3 regions of the Streptomyces hazeniae genome follow, and region 2 is predicted to be linked to each of the others. Evidence: predicted binding sites of a transcription regulator. Region 2 holds the regulator's gene; each other region holds the start of a gene.
What was found. Region 2 encodes HrcA, which represses chaperone genes, less so after heat shock. Its sites were predicted from a motif close to TTNGCACTCNGNNNNNCNGAGTGCNAA; they were not measured.
Positions count from the first base shown of each region.

Region 1 (5,469 bases), on a different contig from region 2:
TCCGGGCACCGGCCCCGGCAGCCGGCCGACGGTCAAGCGATGGTAAATTGTTAGCTACTCAAACGAACGAGTGGGAGGAGCGGCCCCTGACTGTCGAGCAGCTCAACCAGATCATGCTGATCAGCGCCGCCGTCCTGCTCCTCGCCATGGCCGCGGTGCGCCTGTCCGCACGCACGGGCCTGCCCAGCCTGCTGGTCTACCTCGGGATCGGCATCCTCATGGGCCAGGACGTGCTCGGCCTCGAATTCGAGGACGCCGAACTCACCCGGACCCTCGGCTACGCCGCTCTCGTCGTGATCCTTGCCGAGGGCGGACTGGGCACCAAGTGGCGCGACATCCGGCGCTCGGTCCCCGCGGCCGCCACGCTGGCCACGGTCGGCGTCGCGGTCAGCGTCGGGGTGGTCGCCGTCTCCGCGCACTACCTCATCGGGCTGGAGTGGCGGCTCGCCCTCATCATCGGCGCCGTGGTGTCCTCCACCGACGCCGCGGCCGTCTTCTCCGTGCTGCGCCGGGTACCGCTGCCGCAGCGGATCACCGGCACGCTGGAGGCCGAGTCGGGCTTCAACGACGCACCGGTGGTCATCCTCGTCGTCGCCCTCTCCGCTCTCGAACACGAGCCGCAGAGCTGGTACGTACTGATCGCGACGATCGTCATGGAGCTGGCGATCGGCGCGGTCACCGGCATCCTGGTGGGCCGCCTCGGCGCGTTCGGGCTGCGCCGCGTGGCGCTGCCGGCGTCCGGCCTCTACCCGATCGCCGTCATGGCGCTCTGCGTCCTCTCCTACGCGGGCGGCGCCACGCTGCACGGCAGCGGCTTCCTCTCCGTCTACATCACCGCCCTGGTGCTGGGGAACGCCAACCTCCCGCACCGCCCGGCCGTGCGGGGCTTCGCCGACGGCGTCGCGTGGCTGGCGCAGATCAGCCTGTTCGTGCTGCTCGGGCTGCTGGTCACGCCGCACGACCTGGGCGACGACGTGCTGCCGGCGATCGCCGTCGGACTGGCGCTGACCCTCGTCGCCCGGCCGCTTTCGGTGGTGGTCGGCCTGTTGCCGTTCCGGTGGTCCTGGAAGGACCAGGCGCTGCTCTCCTGGGCCGGGCTGCGCGGCGCGGTGCCCATCGTGCTGGCCACCATCCCGATGGTGGCCGGGGTGCCCAGCAGCGAGCGGATCTTCAACATCGTCTTCGTGCTGGTCGTGATCTTCACCCTGGTCCAGGGCCCGACACTGCCCTGGGTCGCACGGAAACTCCGGATGGAGGAGGCGCGCGGGCCCGCGGACATCGACCTCGAGTCGGCGCCGCTGGAGCGGCTGCGCGGCCACATGCTGTCGATGAGCGTGGGCGAGACGTCGCGCATGCACGGCGTGGAGGTCACGGAGCTGCGGCTGCCTCCCGGCGCGGCGGTGACCCTGGTGGTGCGGGCGGGCACGAGCTTCGTGCCGCTGCCGTCCACGGTGCTGCGGCACGGCGACGACCTGCTGGTCGTCACCACGGACGCGGTGCGGGACGCGGCGGAGCGGCGGCTGCTCGCGGTGAACCGGGGCGGCAAGCTGGCGGGCTGGCTCGGCACGGGCGGCAGCACGGCGGCCGGGGACCGCTGACGGCGGGCGCAGGGCAGGGCGCCACCGGGGATCGCGGCCCGTGGCCCCATCCCCCTGCGGCGTCCGCGCCCGGCCGTTCTGTGATCCATGTCCGGTGCGCGCGCGGTGGACTACGGGACGGAAATACTGCACGATGGAGCGTCGTTAGCACTCCACAGGGAAGAGTGCCAGGAGGAAGAAGTGCCGACGTATCAGTACCAGTGCACCGAGTGCGGCGATGGCCTCGAGGTGGTGCAGAAGTTCACCGATGACTCGCTGACCGAGTGCCCGGGCTGCAAGGGACGCCTGAAGAAGGTGTTCTCGGCGGTCGGCATCGTGTTCAAGGGCTCGGGCTTCTACCGGAACGACAGCCGCGGCTCCTCGTCGGGCAGCACGGCCTCGTCGTCCACGGCCTCGTCCTCGTCCTCGTCGTCGAACGGTTCCTCGGACACGTCGTCCGGTTCCGCGGACTCCTCCGCCAAGAGCGGCTCGAAGGACAAGGGCTCCGGCAAGAGCTCTGCGAAGTCCCCTGCTCCTTCCTCCGCGGCCTGACCGGGAGCGCGGCGGAACCGTAGGGTGAGCCGCATGACCGCACAAGCAGAGATCGGCGTCATCGGCGGGTCCGGGTTCTACTCCTTCCTCGACGACGTGACCGAGGTCACCGTCGACACGCCCTACGGCCCGCCGAGCGACTCGTTGTTCCTCGGGGAGATCAGCGGCCGCAGCGTCGCCTTCCTGCCCCGCCACGGCCGCAAGCACCACCTGCCGCCGCACCGCATCAACTACCGCGCGAACCTCTGGGCGCTGCGGTCCGCGGGCGTGCGCCAGGTACTGGCCCCGTGCGCGGTGGGCGGCCTCCGCCCCGAGTACGGGCCCGGAACGCTGCTGGTCCCGGATCAGCTCGTCGACCGTACGAAGACCCGCGTGCAGTCGTTCTTCGACGGCGAACCGCTGCCCGACGGCTCACAGCCGAACGTGGTGCACTGCGGATTCGCCGACCCCTACTGCGAGCACGGCCGTCAGGCCGCGCTGTCCGCCGCGCGCGGACGCGCCTGGGAGCCCGTCGACGGGGGGACGCTCTGCGTCGTCGAAGGGCCGCGCTTCTCCACCCGCGCCGAGTCCCGTTGGCATGCGGCCCAGGGCTGGTCGGTGGTCGGCATGACCGGTCATCCGGAAGCCGTCCTGGCCCGTGAACTCGGGCTCTGCTACGCCTCGATGACCCTGGTGACGGACCTGGACGCGGGCGCCGAGACCGGCGAGGGCGTCTCCCACGAGGAGGTGCTGCGCGTCTTCGGCGAGAACGTGGGGCGGCTGCGCGAGGTGCTGTTCGACGCCGTCGGGCTGCTGCCGGCCGAGCAGGACTGCGTGTGCGGGCGCTCCCTGGACGGGATGGACCCGGGGATCAAGCTGCCCTGAGGCGACCGAGGCGACCGAGGCGGCCGGGGCGAATCCGCTCCGGACGGTGGGCAGCGGGGCTCGTGCGGCGGGTGAGCCGCTGCATCGCTCCTGTGGGGGACGGAGTCGTCCACAGGTACCGCGTCGTCCACAGCCTCCGGCGGGACGCGCCGTGATCGTGCACCGTGAGAGCCGTACGAAGCACCGGGCTTCGTACGGCTCTCACGGTTTTCACGCCTCGAACGCCTCTCACGGCCGACCACGTCAGGTGGTGACGCATGTCCTCATCCTGTGCCTCCCTCCCCGCCCACTTCGCCGGGCCGTACCCGTCGATGGCGCCACCGGGCTGCTCCGACTCCGCGGTGCCGCCACGCGGCGGCGTCGCGGACTTCCCGCCGGTCCTCGCCGGCCGGGGGCGCAGACGGCGTGGCCCGGGGCTGCGGCGTACGCTGCGCCCTCCGCGCCGCCTCCTTGCAGCCGGTCTGGCGGTGGCGGCCGCCTGCGCCTCTCTGACGGCGGCGCGTACCGAGCCGTCCCCGCCCGGGGCGGGTGCCGGGGACGTCCCGGCGGGCGCGGCCGCGGAGCGGCGCGACGCCCCGGGCGCCCCGGCGCCGCAGCCCGGGCCGGGCGGCCGTACGGTCGCGGCGCCCGTGCGCATCGCCGACGCGGCCGCCGTGGAGCTGCTGCGGCCCGGTGACCGGGTCGACGTGATCGCGACCGGGGCCGTACGTGCCGGAGGTCTCGCGGACGGGGCGACCGAGGTGTCCGGCGCCCGGATCGTGACCCGGCGCGCGCTGGTCAAGGCGGTGCCTCCCCGCCCGGCGAGAGACCCGTCCGACCCCGGCCCGCCCGTCGGCGGCTCGCCGCAGCGCGGCGGCCTGGTCGTGCTGGAGGTGTCCCGGGACACCGCGACCGACCTCGCCGGGGCCGCCGCCGTGTCACCCCTGGCGGTGACATTGTGCTGACCATGCTGACCAGGGGTGACCGCAGCTGGACAGCGCCACCGCCGCTCAGGCACCGTGTCGGGCGTTCCCTGTCGGTGAGCGTGGGCGAGGAGAGGCAGTCAGTTGAGCGAGAAGCAAGGCGTCGTGGGCGGGTTCAAGACCTTCCTGATGCGGGGCAACGTGGTCGAGCTGGCCGTCGCCGTCGTCATCGGCGCGGCCTTCACCAAGGTCGTCGACTCGGTGGTGAAGGGCTTCATCAACCCGGTCGTGGGCGCGCTCGGCTCCAAGGACCTGAGCGAGTACCGGATCTGCCTGCAGGGCGACTGCCAGGTGGACCCGGCGACCGGCGACGTGATCTCCGGGATCCCGATCAGCTGGGGCGGAGTGGTCAGTGCCGCGCTGACCTTCCTGATCACGGCCGCGGTCGTGTACTTCCTGATGGTCCTGCCGATGAACCGGTACAAGGAACGGCAGGCGGCCCAGGCTCCCGCCCCGGCCCCGGCAGGCCCGACCGAGGTGGACGTGCTGAAGGAGATCCGGGACCTGCTGGTGGCGCAGCGCGACGGTTCGGCCGACGACGCGGCGGGCAAGGTCGCCGCGCAGCGCAACGCCGATGCTTCGGGCGACGGGGTAGCGACCGACAAGAAGTAGCGGCCGGCCCGGAAGAAGGCGTCTCCCGGGCCGGCCCGGGAGACGGGGCTCCTGCTCCCCCGCCGGCGGTCCGCGGGGCCGGTCAGAGGTGGTGGGGCGGCTTCTCGTCCAGGAATCGGGCCAGGTCCGCGGCTCCGCCGCCGGAGGCGGGGCGGTCGCCCCAGCCCACGTCGCCGTCGTCCTGGGAGGTCCGGCCCAGCGGGTCGTCGAAGACCAGCGCCGTCGGGGGCTGGGGGGCGTCCGGCCCGTCCGGCCGTGCTGCGCTGTCCGTCATGCCACCAGGGTACGGGGCGCTCCGGAGGCTCCCGCCACTCCGGGCGGGGGCCGGGGCACGGCCGCCGGGCCCCGGTGCTGGTATCCAGGTCGGTCATGGACTCCCTGACGGATGTGAACGGCCTGCGCGTGGGCCACGCCCGGCGGACCGGAGGTGGTCGGCTGACCGGCACGACCGTGGTGCTGGCGCCCGAGGGCGGCGCGGTCGCGGCGGTGGATGTGCGGGGCGGCGGCCCGGGCACCCGCGAGACGGACGCCCTGGACCCGCGGAACCTCGTGCAGCGGGTCGAGGCGGTCGTGCTGACCGGTGGCAGCGCCTTCGGGCTCGACGCCGCGTCCGGGGTGATGTCCTGGCTGGAGGCGCACGACCGCGGATTCCGGATCGGTCCCGAGCCGGGACAGGTGGTTCCGGTGGTGCCGGCGGCCTGTCTTTTCGACCTGGGCCGAGGCGGCGACTGGCGGGCCCGGCCGGACGCGGAGCTGGGGCGGGAGGCGGTCGAGGCGGCGGCCGCGAGCCGGACGGGACGGCCGGAAGGAGGCGGATCCGCCGGGCCGGAGGCCCCGGAGCAGGGGAATGTCGGCGCGGGGACGGGCGCGGTCGCCGGAGGGATGAAGGGCGGCACCGGCAC
Region 1 covers NZ_JAVREQ010000008.1:164,347-169,815, reverse strand. The annotation lists gene RM572_RS11705 (potassium/proton antiporter) at 114-1,598, shown strand; gene RM572_RS11700 (FmdB family zinc ribbon protein) at 1,779-2,129, shown strand; gene RM572_RS11695 (S-methyl-5'-thioadenosine phosphorylase) at 2,163-2,993, shown strand; gene RM572_RS11690 (RcpC/CpaB family pilus assembly protein) at 3,251-3,937, shown strand; gene mscL (large conductance mechanosensitive channel protein MscL) at 4,040-4,567, shown strand; gene RM572_RS11680 (hypothetical protein) at 4,650-4,841, opposite strand; gene RM572_RS11675 (P1 family peptidase) at 4,937-5,469, shown strand, end outside.
Region 1: RM572_RS11700 (FmdB family zinc ribbon protein) is a predicted target of HrcA. The motif match lies at 1,743-1,769, and genes of this name have one in related genera.

Region 2 (5,469 bases):
GACGTGGACGATGAGCTGGCCGCGGCCGCCGCCGCGCAGGTGCGTGATGCCGCGCTCGTGCAGCGGGATCGACTGGCCGGACTGGGTGCCGGGCCGGATGTCGATCTCGTCCATGCCGTCCAGCGTCTCCAGCGGCACCTTCGTGCCGAGAGCGGCCGCCGTCATCGGGATGGTGACCGTGCAGTGCAGGTCGTCGCCGCGGCGCTGGAAGACCGAGTGCGGGGTCTCGTGGATCTCGACGTAGAGGTCGCCTGCCGGACCGCCGCCCGGGCCGACCTCGCCCTCGCCGGCGAGCTGGATGCGCGTGCCGTTGTCGACGCCGGCCGGGATCTTGACCGTGAGGGTGCGCCGCGAGCGCACCCGGCCGTCGCCGGCGCACTCGGGGCACGGCGTGGGCACGACCGTGCCGAAGCCCTGGCACTGCGGGCACGGGCGCGAGGTCATGACCTGGCCGAGGAAGGAGCGGGTCACCTGCGAGACCTCGCCGCGGCCGCGGCACATGTCGCAGGTCTGCGCCGACGTGCCCGGTGCGGCACCCTCGCCGGAGCAGCTGCCGCACACGGTGGCGGTGTCGACCTGGATCTCCTTGGTGGTGCCGAACGCGGCCTCGTTCAGGTCGATGTCCAGCCGGATCATCGCGTCCTGGCCGCGCCGGGTGCGCGAGCGCGGGCCGCGCTGGGACGCCGTGCCGAAGAAGGCGTCCATGATGTCGGAGAAGTTGCCGAAGCCACCGCCGCCGAAGCCGCCCGCGCCGCCGCCGGGACCCGCCGGGTCGCCGCCGAGGTCGTAGACCTGCTTCTTCTGCGGGTCGGAGAGCACCTCGTACGCGGTGTTGATCTCCTTGAACCGGTCCTGCGTCTTCGGGTCCGGGTTCACGTCCGGGTGCAGTTCGCGCGCCAGCCTGCGGAAGGCCTTCTTGATCTCGTCCTGCGAGGCGTCGCGCTGCACGCCGAGGACGGAGTAGTAGTCCGTCGCCACTTAGCTCTCCGCCAGGATCTGTCCGACGTAACGTGCCACTGCGCGTACCGCTCCCATCGTTCCGGGGTAGTCCATCCGGGTCGGCCCCACCACGCCGAGCTTGGCGACCGCCTCGTCGCCCGAACCGTAACCGACCGAAACCACGGATGTGGAACTCAGCCCCTCGTGAGCGTTCTCGTGACCGATTCGCACGGTCATGCCCGAGTCGGTGGCCTCGCCGAGCAGCTTCAGCAGGACGACCTGCTCCTCCAGCGCCTCCAGCACGGGCCGGATGGTGAGCGGGAAGTCGTGGCCGAAGCGGGTGAGATTGGCGGTGCCGCCGATCATCAGCCGCTCCTCGGTCTCCTCGACCAGCGTCTCCAGCAGGGTGGCGAGAACGGTGGAGACGGTGCCGCGGTCGTCCGCGTCGAAGGAGTCGGGGAGGTCCTGCACCAGCCGGGGCACGTCGGTGAAGCGCTGGCCGGCGGTGCGGCCGTTGAGCCGTGCGCGCAGGTCGGCGACGGTGTTCTCGCCGATCGGCGCGGGACAGTCGACCATGCGCTGCTCGACACGTCCGGTGTCGGTGATCAGCACCAGCATCAGGCGGGCCGGCGCGAGGGCCAGCAGCTCCACGTGCCGCACCGTCGAGCGGGTCAGCGACGGGTACTGCACCACCGCGACCTGCCGGGTGAGCTGCGCGAGCAGCCGCACGGTGCGGCCGACGACGTCGTCCAGGTCGACGGCGCCGTCGAGGAAGTTGTGGATCGCGCGGCGCTCCGGCGAGGACAGCGGCTTGACGCCCGCCAACTGGTCGACGAAGAGCCGGTAGCCCTTGTCGGTGGGGATGCGTCCGGCGCTGGTGTGCGGCTGCGCGATGTAGCCCTCGTCCTCGAGCGCCGACATGTCGTTGCGCACGGTCGCCGGGGAGACCTTCAGGTTGTGCCGCTCCGTGAGCGCCTTCGAGCCGACGGGCTCCTCGGTGCCGACGTAGTCCTGGACGATGGCGCGCAGCACCTCGAGTCTGCGTTCACTGAGCACGCGCACACCTCCGTCCCAGGGCCGTCCGCCGTGCTGCCCGGCCGCTGCTGGCCTGGCACTCTCCTTGGTCGAGTGCCAGCGGTTTCCCAGCAAGTGTACGGCCGGGGGACGTGGCCGGGGCAAGGGCGGCTCCACTGCGGTTCGGTGGCGATTCCGTGGCGGTCGGGAGCGGGTCGGCGCGAGGACGCGGGGTGCGCCCCGTTAGCGTCGGAAGACATGGACATCGGTTGGGAAGAGCTCGCGCCGGGCGTGCTGCGCGCGCGGCTGCCGCGGTGGGACGCCACGGTGGGCGCCGTGGCGGGTGCGGAGGGAGCGCTCGTGGTCGACACCGGCTCCAGTCTGGCCGAGGGCGCTGCGGTCCGTACGGCGGTGCGCGAACGGCTCGGGCTGCCGGTGGCCCGGGTCGCGCTCACCCACGCGCACTTCGACCACGTGCTGGGCACCGCCGCCTTCGCGGGCGTGCAGGTGTACGGCGCGGTGGGGCTGGAGCGCGTCCTGCGGCACGACCGGGAGGCGATCCAGCGGGACGCGGTGCGGCACGGCCTGGACCCGGCCGCCGCGGCGCAGGCCACGGACGCCCTGGTGCTGCCCCAGCACGCGGTGAGCGGGGAACTGACACTGTCCCTCGGCGGCGGACGACAGGTGCTGCTCGCCAACGTGGGGCCCGGCCACACCGGCCACGACCTGGCCGTGCTGGTGCCGGGGCGCGAGCCCGGCGCGCGGGAGGTGGTGTTCTGCGGCGACCTGGTGGAGGAGTCCGGAGAACCGCAGGCCGGGCCGGACGCCCTGCCGGCCCGCTGGCCCGCCGCACTGGACCGGCTGCTGTCCCTCGGCGGCGAGGACGCGGTGTACGTGCCGGGGCACGGTGCGGTGGTCGAGGCGGCGTTCGTCCGCGCCCAACGCGACGCACTGGCACGGCGTTTCGCCCGGCCGTGACGCCTGCGGCCAGAATGGGCGGATGCGCAGCCGCCGGTACGACCCCGACCTCACCCCGCCCTGGAAGCGCCGCACGGCCGCGGTGCCCGAGGTGCCCGCCGACCCGGACCTCGTCGTGGAGGAGGCCGGGACCGGCTTCTGCGGCGCGGTGGTCCGGTGCGAGAAGACGGCGCAAGGGCCGACGGTGACGCTGGAGGACCGGTTCGGCAAGCACCGCGTGTTCCCGATGGAGCCGCGCGGCTTCCTGCTGGAGGGAGAGGTCGTCACCCTGGTGCGGCCCGCGTCCGTCGCCCCCGCGGCGCCTGCCGCCGCCGGGCGCACGGCTTCCGGCTCGGTCGCCGTGCCGGGTGCACGGGCCCGCGTCGCACGGGCCGGACGGCTCTATGTGGAGGGGCGGCACGACGCGGAACTGGTGGAGAAGGTCTGGGGCGACGACCTGCGCGTCGAGGGCGTGGTGGTCGAGTACCTGGAGGGCGTCGACCACCTGGCCGGAATCGTGGACCTCTTCGGCCCCACCTCCGACGCACGGCTGGGCGTGCTCGTCGACCACCTGGTGCCCGGGTCGAAGGAGTCCCGGATCGCGGCGGACGTGACCGCGACGTGGGGCGCGGAACGGGTGCTGGTGGTGGGCCACCCGTTCGTCGACATCTGGGAGGCGGTCAAGCCCGCGGCGCTCGGCATCGACGCCTGGCCGCGGGTGCCGCGCGGGCAGGACTGGAAGACGGGCGTGTGCGAGGCGCTGGGCTGGCCGGCGAACACCGGGGCCGCGTGGCGGCGCATCCTCGGCGCCGTCCACTCCTACCGCGACCTGGACCCGGGCCTGCTCGGCCCGGTGGAACACCTCATCGACCACGTCACCGTGGGCGGCCCGATCGGCGGCTGACCCCACTGACGTGACCGGCTCAGGTCAGGGTCCGGAACTCGACGGTCTCGAGGGAGACGCCCAGCACGTCCACCGGCATCGGTTCGCCGAACTTCGTCGTCCGCTCCACCCGGTAGTCGGCCGCCTCACCCTCGCCCGCCGGTTCGGTGAACAGCACGCAGCGGCCGGCCAGCGGGTCGATCAGCAGGTAGGCGGGGATCCGCCCCGCCGCGTACATCGACCGCTTCACCCGGTAGTCGCGGTCCACGCTCGTCCTGGAGACGACTTCGACCACCAAGGTCAGCGCCGGGGCGGGCACCAGCCTGCCCGGCCCTTCGAAGGCTCCACGCTCGTGCACCACGAGGTCGGGTTCCGGTTCACTCGCCTCGCCCGGAATGGCGATGTCCTGGGTCTGGAGCCGGTGCCACCTGTCCGCCGGGATCTGATCGGCGACGGCCTGAACGATCACGTTGTGGACCCAGTCGGGCCCGGCCATCATCACGATTTCCCCCCGCAACAGCTCTGCCTTGTATCCCTCCGGTACCTCGAGTCGCTCGAAGAGCTCTATCACCCGGTCGTCCACGACGGTCATTCTAGAACCTCCCCTCCCGGTAGTGCACTCACAGTAATCACCGCAGCACGACGGCGCATGCCACCACCGGTCGGTTCACTTGTTCGAGTGACGGGCTGGGTCCTCGCGGTCACCGACCCGGCCACCGGGATGCAGGTGGGCGCAGAGGAAGGCGAGAGCCATCGCCCCGGCCATGCAGGCGAACACGACCTGGGTGGCCTCGGCGAAGTCCATGCGCACGGCGTCCATCGTCTCCCGCATGAACGACGACACCGCGCCGCTGCCGCCGGGCTCCGACTCGTCGCCGTGGCCCGTGACGGACTCCGCCACGCGACGCGCGACCTCGGCGGACCGCTCCCCCGTGAAACCGCGGCGCTCGAAGGTGTCCAGCACCCGGTCCGTCGTGACATGGGTGAGCACGGTGCCGAAGACCGCCAGCCCGACGGCGGCCGCGAAGTTGCGCAGGGTCTGCGTGATGCCGGTGACCTCGCCGTACGAGGCGGAGAGGGCCCGGTTCACGGCGTCCGTCGAGGCGGGCGACAGCAGGAACCCGATGCCCGCGCCGGCCATCACGATGTACGGCCACTGGTCGTTCAGCGACAGCTCGGTCGCACGGTGCGCCCACAGCGCGAACCCGGCGGCGCCCAGCGCGGTCCCCAGGAGCATGGGGTGCTTGGCGCCCCGGGTGTCGAGCATCCGGCCGCCCAGCTGGGACGCCACACCGAAGCCGGCGAAGAACACCAGCATGTAGATCCCCGCCTCGTTCGGTGACGCACTGAGCGACACCTGCGCATAGACCGAGGCGAAGAAGAACACCGGCACGAACGCGGTCATCGCGAAGAACAGCACCAGGTTGTCCGCGACGAACGCCCGGTCCCGGAACACCGCCATGGTGATGAGCGGATGACGCGTGGTGCGCAGTTCCACGCGGACGAACAGTGCCAGGATCAGCAGCCCGCCGGCGATGCACGCCCAGGTGGCGACGCTGCTCCAGCCCCACGCGGACGCCTGCATCAGCCCCAGGACGCTCAGGCCCATGCCCGCAGCCACGAGGACGGCGCCGGTCACGTCGAGTGTCTCGCGACGCGGTTCGTCGCGGATGCGG
Region 2 covers NZ_JAVREQ010000001.1:316,567-322,035, forward strand. The annotation lists gene dnaJ (molecular chaperone DnaJ) at 1-978, opposite strand, end outside; gene hrcA (heat-inducible transcriptional repressor HrcA) at 979-1,995, opposite strand; gene RM572_RS01700 (MBL fold metallo-hydrolase) at 2,212-2,931, shown strand; gene RM572_RS01705 (DUF3097 domain-containing protein) at 2,954-3,814, shown strand; gene RM572_RS01710 (Uma2 family endonuclease) at 3,834-4,385, opposite strand; gene RM572_RS01715 (MFS transporter) at 4,461-5,469, opposite strand, start outside.

Region 3 (5,469 bases), on a different contig from region 2:
TGCACCACCTTCGCGCCGGCCGCGGCGGCGACCTCCGCCGTACGGTCGGTGGAGCCGGAGTCGAGCACGAGCAGCTCGTCGACCAGCGGATGAGGACCGTCCATCAGATCGCGGCGGATCACGGCGACGATCTCGCCGACGGTGGCCTCCTCGTCGAGGGCGGGCAGCACGACGCTGACGCCGCCGGCCGGCCCGGCGGCGCGTTTCGCCGCGGCGAGCGCCGGGAGCGGGCGGTCTGCCGCCGCCCAGGAGCGGCGGTCCAGCCAGTCGCGGACCTCGTCCAGCACGTCTGCTCTCCTGCTGCTTTCCTGTAGGTGTGGGAACCCGCCCCCGCTCCAGCGTGCCGCCGCGCGAGCGTACGGCGCCGCTGCGACCGCACTGCGGGCACCGCGTCTCGCGGTGCGGACACCCCGCAGGCGGGGCGGGGGCCTTGGGCTACAGTCTTGAACAACGCGACCGGCCCGGACATGCCGGGGTCGGACGCACGGGTCCGAGTGACCCGACCCACAACTTCACACCGCTCATCCAGAGGGGCAGAGGGAACGGCCCGATGAAGCCCCGGCAACCCTCCAGCCGGTCTCGCGCATCCAGGCGGGCCCCCGGCTAGGGAAGGTGCCAATTCCGGCTCGTGGCGAGATACGCCACGGGGAAGATGAGGAGAAAGGGCCTCGCCTTCATGGCTGTGCAAGCTCCCGAGCAGTCCGCCGACACCGCCGCCACCGCTGCCGCCGACGTCTCACTCGGTCCCGCCGTCGCTCTGTCCTGTCGCGAGTGCGGCGCCCGCAACCCGCTGGGGCCGCTCTTCGCCTGCGAGGAGTGTTTCGGTCCGCTGGAGGTCGCGTACGACCTGCCGACCGGCGACCCGGAGGGCCTGCGGAAGCGGATCGAGGCCGGTCCGGCGAGCATCTGGCGCTACGCGCCGCTGCTGCCCGTCCCCGCCGACGTCGCGGACCAGCCGAACACCGACCCCGGGTTCACCCGGCTGGTGAAGGCCGACAACCTGGCCCGCGAACTGGGCGTCGCCGCGGCGGGCGGCACGCTCCACGTCAAGGACGACTCCGGAAACCCGACGCACTCCTTCAAGGACCGGGTCGTCGCCATCGCCGTCGAGGCGGCCCGCGCCTTCGGCTTCACCACCCTCTCCTGCTCCTCCACGGGCAACCTGGCCGGCGCGGTCGGCGCCGCCGCGGCCCGTGCAGGCTTCCGGTCCTGCGTGTTCATCCCGCACGACCTGGAGCAGGGCAAGGTCGTGATGGCCGCCGTCTACGGCGGTGACCTGGTCGGCATCGAGGGCACGTACGACGACGTGAACCGTTTCTGCTCCGAGCTGATCGGCGACCCGCTGGGCGAGGGCTGGGGCTTCGTCAACGTCAACCTGCGCCCCTACTACGGCGAGGGCTCCAAGACCCTGGCGTACGAGATCGCGGAGCAGCTCGGCTGGGAGCTGCCCGACCAGATCGTCATCCCGATCGCGTCCGGCTCGCAGCTCACCAAGATCGACAAGGGGTTCAAGGAGCTGATCGCGCTCGGCCTCGTCGCGGACAAGCCGTACCGGATCTTCGGCGCGCAGGCCGAGGGCTGCTCCCCGGTCTCCCGCGCCTTCAAGGACGGCCACGACGTCGTACGACCGGTGAAGCCGGACACGATCGCGAAGTCCCTGGCCATCGGCAACCCGGCGGACGGCCCGTACGTGCTGGACATCGCGCGGCGCACCGGCGGCGCGGTGGAGGACGTCACCGACGCGCAGATCGTCGACGCCATCACGCTGCTGGCCCGCACCGAGGGCATCTTCGCGGAGACGGCGGGCGGGGTGACCGTCGGCGTCACCCGGAAGCTGATCGAGGACGGCCTGCTGGACCCGTCGCTGAACACGGTGGTGCTGAACACCGGTGACGGGCTGAAGACGCTGGACGCCGTCGCGGACGCCGCCCGGCCCAGCGCGACCATCCGCCCCAGCCTGGACGCGTTCCGCGCCGCGGGCCTGGCCTGACGCGGCGCGGGCGTCCCGCGGCGTCGTGCCGCCGCGTCCCCCTGCTGCGCACTGCTGCGCACTCCGAACCCACGGAAGGTGAACCCATGAGCGTCAACGTCCGCATCCCGACCATCCTGCGCACCTACACCGGCGGCCGGGCCGAGGTCCCGGCCGAGGGGGTCACGCTGGCCGAGGTGCTGGCCGACCTCGAGAAGAACCACACCGGCATCGGCGCCCGCGTCCTGGACGACTCCGGCAAGCTGCGCCGCTTCGTGAACGTCTACGTGAACGACGACGACGTGCGCTTCGCCGAGGGCCTTCAGACGCCGACGCCGGACGGCGCGGGCGTCTCGATCATCCCGGCGGTCGCCGGCGGCTGCTGACGCCCCGGCGCGCGGAACGGCGCGGGGAACCGCGCAGGAAGCGTGCGGGAACGGAATCGCCTCCTCCGACACGGAAACGGAGGGGGCGATTCCGCGTTCCGCGAGGGAGTAGAGTGAAGCCGTTCCCCTTCTGTGAATGCCGCGCGCATATGAGAACGCGACAACTTCTGCGCGAATTCGATGTCTCTTTTGCCGCGCCTGTGCCGGTTTGCCTCTTCACGATTGCCCCGCTTTCCCGCACTTTCTCCCCACATTCCGTGAAGTGTCGTGCCCCGATTTCTCGTCCGCCTGACCTGTTGCAGACGGCGTTCGGACAGATACATTCAGCGGCGGTCGACGCGTTCCGGCGCACGCCACCGGCTCCGCCGGGGGTGAGGTCTGACCCGGGTCCGCGAAGTGTGGGCTCGTGCAAGGGCCAGTAATAGGGGAGTTTGCAATGGCTCAGGGCACCGTCAAGTGGTTCAACGCGGAGAAGGGCTACGGCTTCATCGCGGTCGACGGTGGTGCGGACGTGTTCGTCCACTACAGCGCGATCCAGATGGACGGCTACCGCACCCTGGACGAAGGACAGCGGGTCGAGTTCGAGATCTCGCAGGGTCAGAAGGGGCCGCAGGCGGACATGGTCCGCGTGACCGGCTGAGCGCCGACCGGTACCGACCGACGTAACCGACAGCAGGGCCCGCACCTCCACCCGGAGGTGCGGGCCCTGCTCGTGTCCGTCGGGTGCCGCGGGGTCGGGGTGCTCTCCTCCCGGTCGTCCCGGGGTGCGGTGGACGCTTGCACTCGAGGGGGGAGAGTGCTAATCATTGGCGTTAGCACTCTGAAGGTGAGAGTGACAGCAGGACCGGGTCCGGTGAGGCCCGCAGGCCGGGCGGGGCAAGGAACCGCCGGGTCCGCAGGTCGTCCGTCGCGGGCGCCGGCACGGTCCTTCGAACCCCACCCGAGTCCCGGAGGACCACTTCCATGGCCAAGATCATCGCGTTCGACGAGGAGGCGCGGCGCGGCCTCGAGCGCGGGATGAACCAGCTCGCCGACGCCGTCAAGGTCACGCTCGGCCCCAAGGGCCGGAACGTCGTGCTGGAGAAGAAGTGGGGCGCTCCCACCATCACCAACGACGGTGTCTCCATCGCCAAGGAGATCGAGCTCGAGGACTCCTACGAGAAGATCGGCGCCGAGCTGGTCAAGGAGGTCGCGAAGAAGACGGACGACGTCGCCGGTGACGGCACGACGACCGCGACCGTTCTCGCCCAGGCGCTGGTCCGCGAGGGTCTCCGCAACGTCGCCGCCGGCGCCAACCCGATGGCGCTGAAGCGCGGCATCGAGCGCGCCACCGAGGCCGTCTCCGCCGCCCTGCTGGAGCAGGCCAAGGACGTGGAGACCAAGGAGCAGATCGCCTCCACGGCCTCCATCTCCGCCGCCGACCCCCAGATCGGCGAGCTGATCGCCGAGGCCATGGACAAGGTCGGCAAGGAAGGCGTCATCACCGTCGAGGAGTCGCAGACCTTCGGGCTGGAGCTGGAGCTCACCGAGGGCATGCGCTTCGACAAGGGCTACATCTCCGCCTACTTCGCCACCGACATGGAGCGCATGGAGGCGGAGCTCGAGGACCCGTACATCCTCATCGTCAACTCCAAGGTCGGCAACGTGAAGGACCTCCTTCCGCTGCTGGAGAAGGTCATGCAGTCGGGCAAGCCGCTGCTGATCATCGCGGAGGACGTCGAGGGCGAGGCCCTGTCCACCCTCGTGGTGAACAAGATCCGCGGCACCTTCAAGTCCGTCGCGGTCAAGGCCCCGGGCTTCGGCGACCGTCGCAAGGCCATGCTCGGCGACATCGCCATCCTCACCGGCGGCCAGGTCATCTCCGAGGAGGTCGGCCTCAAGCTGGAGAACGCCGGTGTCGAGCTGCTCGGCCGCGCCCGCAAGGTCGTCATCACCAAGGACGAGACCACCATCGTCGACGGTGCCGGCGACAGTGAGCAGGTCCAGGGCCGGGTCAACCAGATCCGTGCCGAGATCGACAACTCCGACTCGGACTACGACCGCGAGAAGCTTCAGGAGCGCCTCGCGAAGCTGGCCGGCGGCGTGGCCGTCATCAAGGCCGGCGCCGCCACCGAGGTGGAGCTCAAGGAGCGCAAGCACCGCATCGAGGACGCCGTGCGCAACGCCAAGGCGGCCGTCGAGGAGGGCATCGTCGCCGGCGGTGGCGTGGCCCTGCTCCAGGCCTCCTCGGTCTTCGAGAAGCTCGAGCTGGACGGCGACGAGGCCACCGGTGCCCAGGCCGTCAAGCTGGCGCTGGAGGCTCCGCTGAAGCAGATCGCCGTCAACGGCGGTCTCGAGGGTGGCGTCATCGTCGAGAAGGTGCGCAACCTGCCCGTCGGTCACGGCCTGAACGCCGCGAGCGGCGAGTACGTCGACATGATCGCCGAGGGCATCATCGACCCCGCCAAGGTGACGCGTTCCGCGCTGCAGAACGCCGCCTCCATCGCGGCGCTGTTCCTCACCACCGAGGCCGTCATCGCCGACAAGCCCGAGAAGGCCGGCGCCGCCGCCGACCCGACCGGTGGCATGGGCGGTGACATGGGCTTCTGATCCTCGCGGATCGACGCCTGAACCTTCGAGCGGCCCCCTCCCTTCGCGGGAGGGGGCCGCTCGCGCGCGTGTGAGATACCGCACCGGGTGAACGGCGATTAACGCCGCAGGCAACGGTGAGGTTCCCTGGGACCGCTGTGAACGGAGGGCGGTGTTCCGTTTCCTCCGCGGCCTGCACGTACGTCCCGTCGTCCAGAGCCGAGCACCACCCGACTCCGAGGAACCACCCATCCCATGAGCACGCTGGACGCGTTGATCGTCGAGATCAACGACCACTTCTGGACGTACCTGCTGATCCCCCTGGTGGCGATCGCGGGCCTCTGGTTCACGATCCGCTCCAAGGCCGTGCAGCTGCGGCTGCTCCCCGAGATGCTGCGGGTCCTCAAGACCCCCGCGCAGAGCCCCGGGACCGGCCGCAGGTCCGTCTCGGCGTTCGGTGCCTTCACCATCTCCGCCGCCGCCCGCATCGGCACCGGCAACGTCGCGGGCGTCGCCGCCGCCATCACCCTCGGCGGCCCCGGCGCG
Region 3 covers NZ_JAVREQ010000004.1:102,377-107,845, reverse strand. The annotation lists gene RM572_RS06880 (glucosyl-3-phosphoglycerate synthase) at 1-287, opposite strand, end outside; SAM riboswitch class I at 519-659, shown strand; gene thrC (threonine synthase) at 677-1,990, shown strand; gene RM572_RS06870 (MoaD/ThiS family protein) at 2,077-2,355, shown strand; gene RM572_RS06865 (cold-shock protein) at 2,792-2,995, shown strand; gene groL (chaperonin GroEL) at 3,319-4,944, shown strand; gene RM572_RS06855 (alanine/glycine:cation symporter family protein) at 5,179-5,469, shown strand, end outside.
Region 3: groL (chaperonin GroEL) is a predicted target of HrcA. The motif match lies at 3,132-3,158, and genes of this name have one in related genera.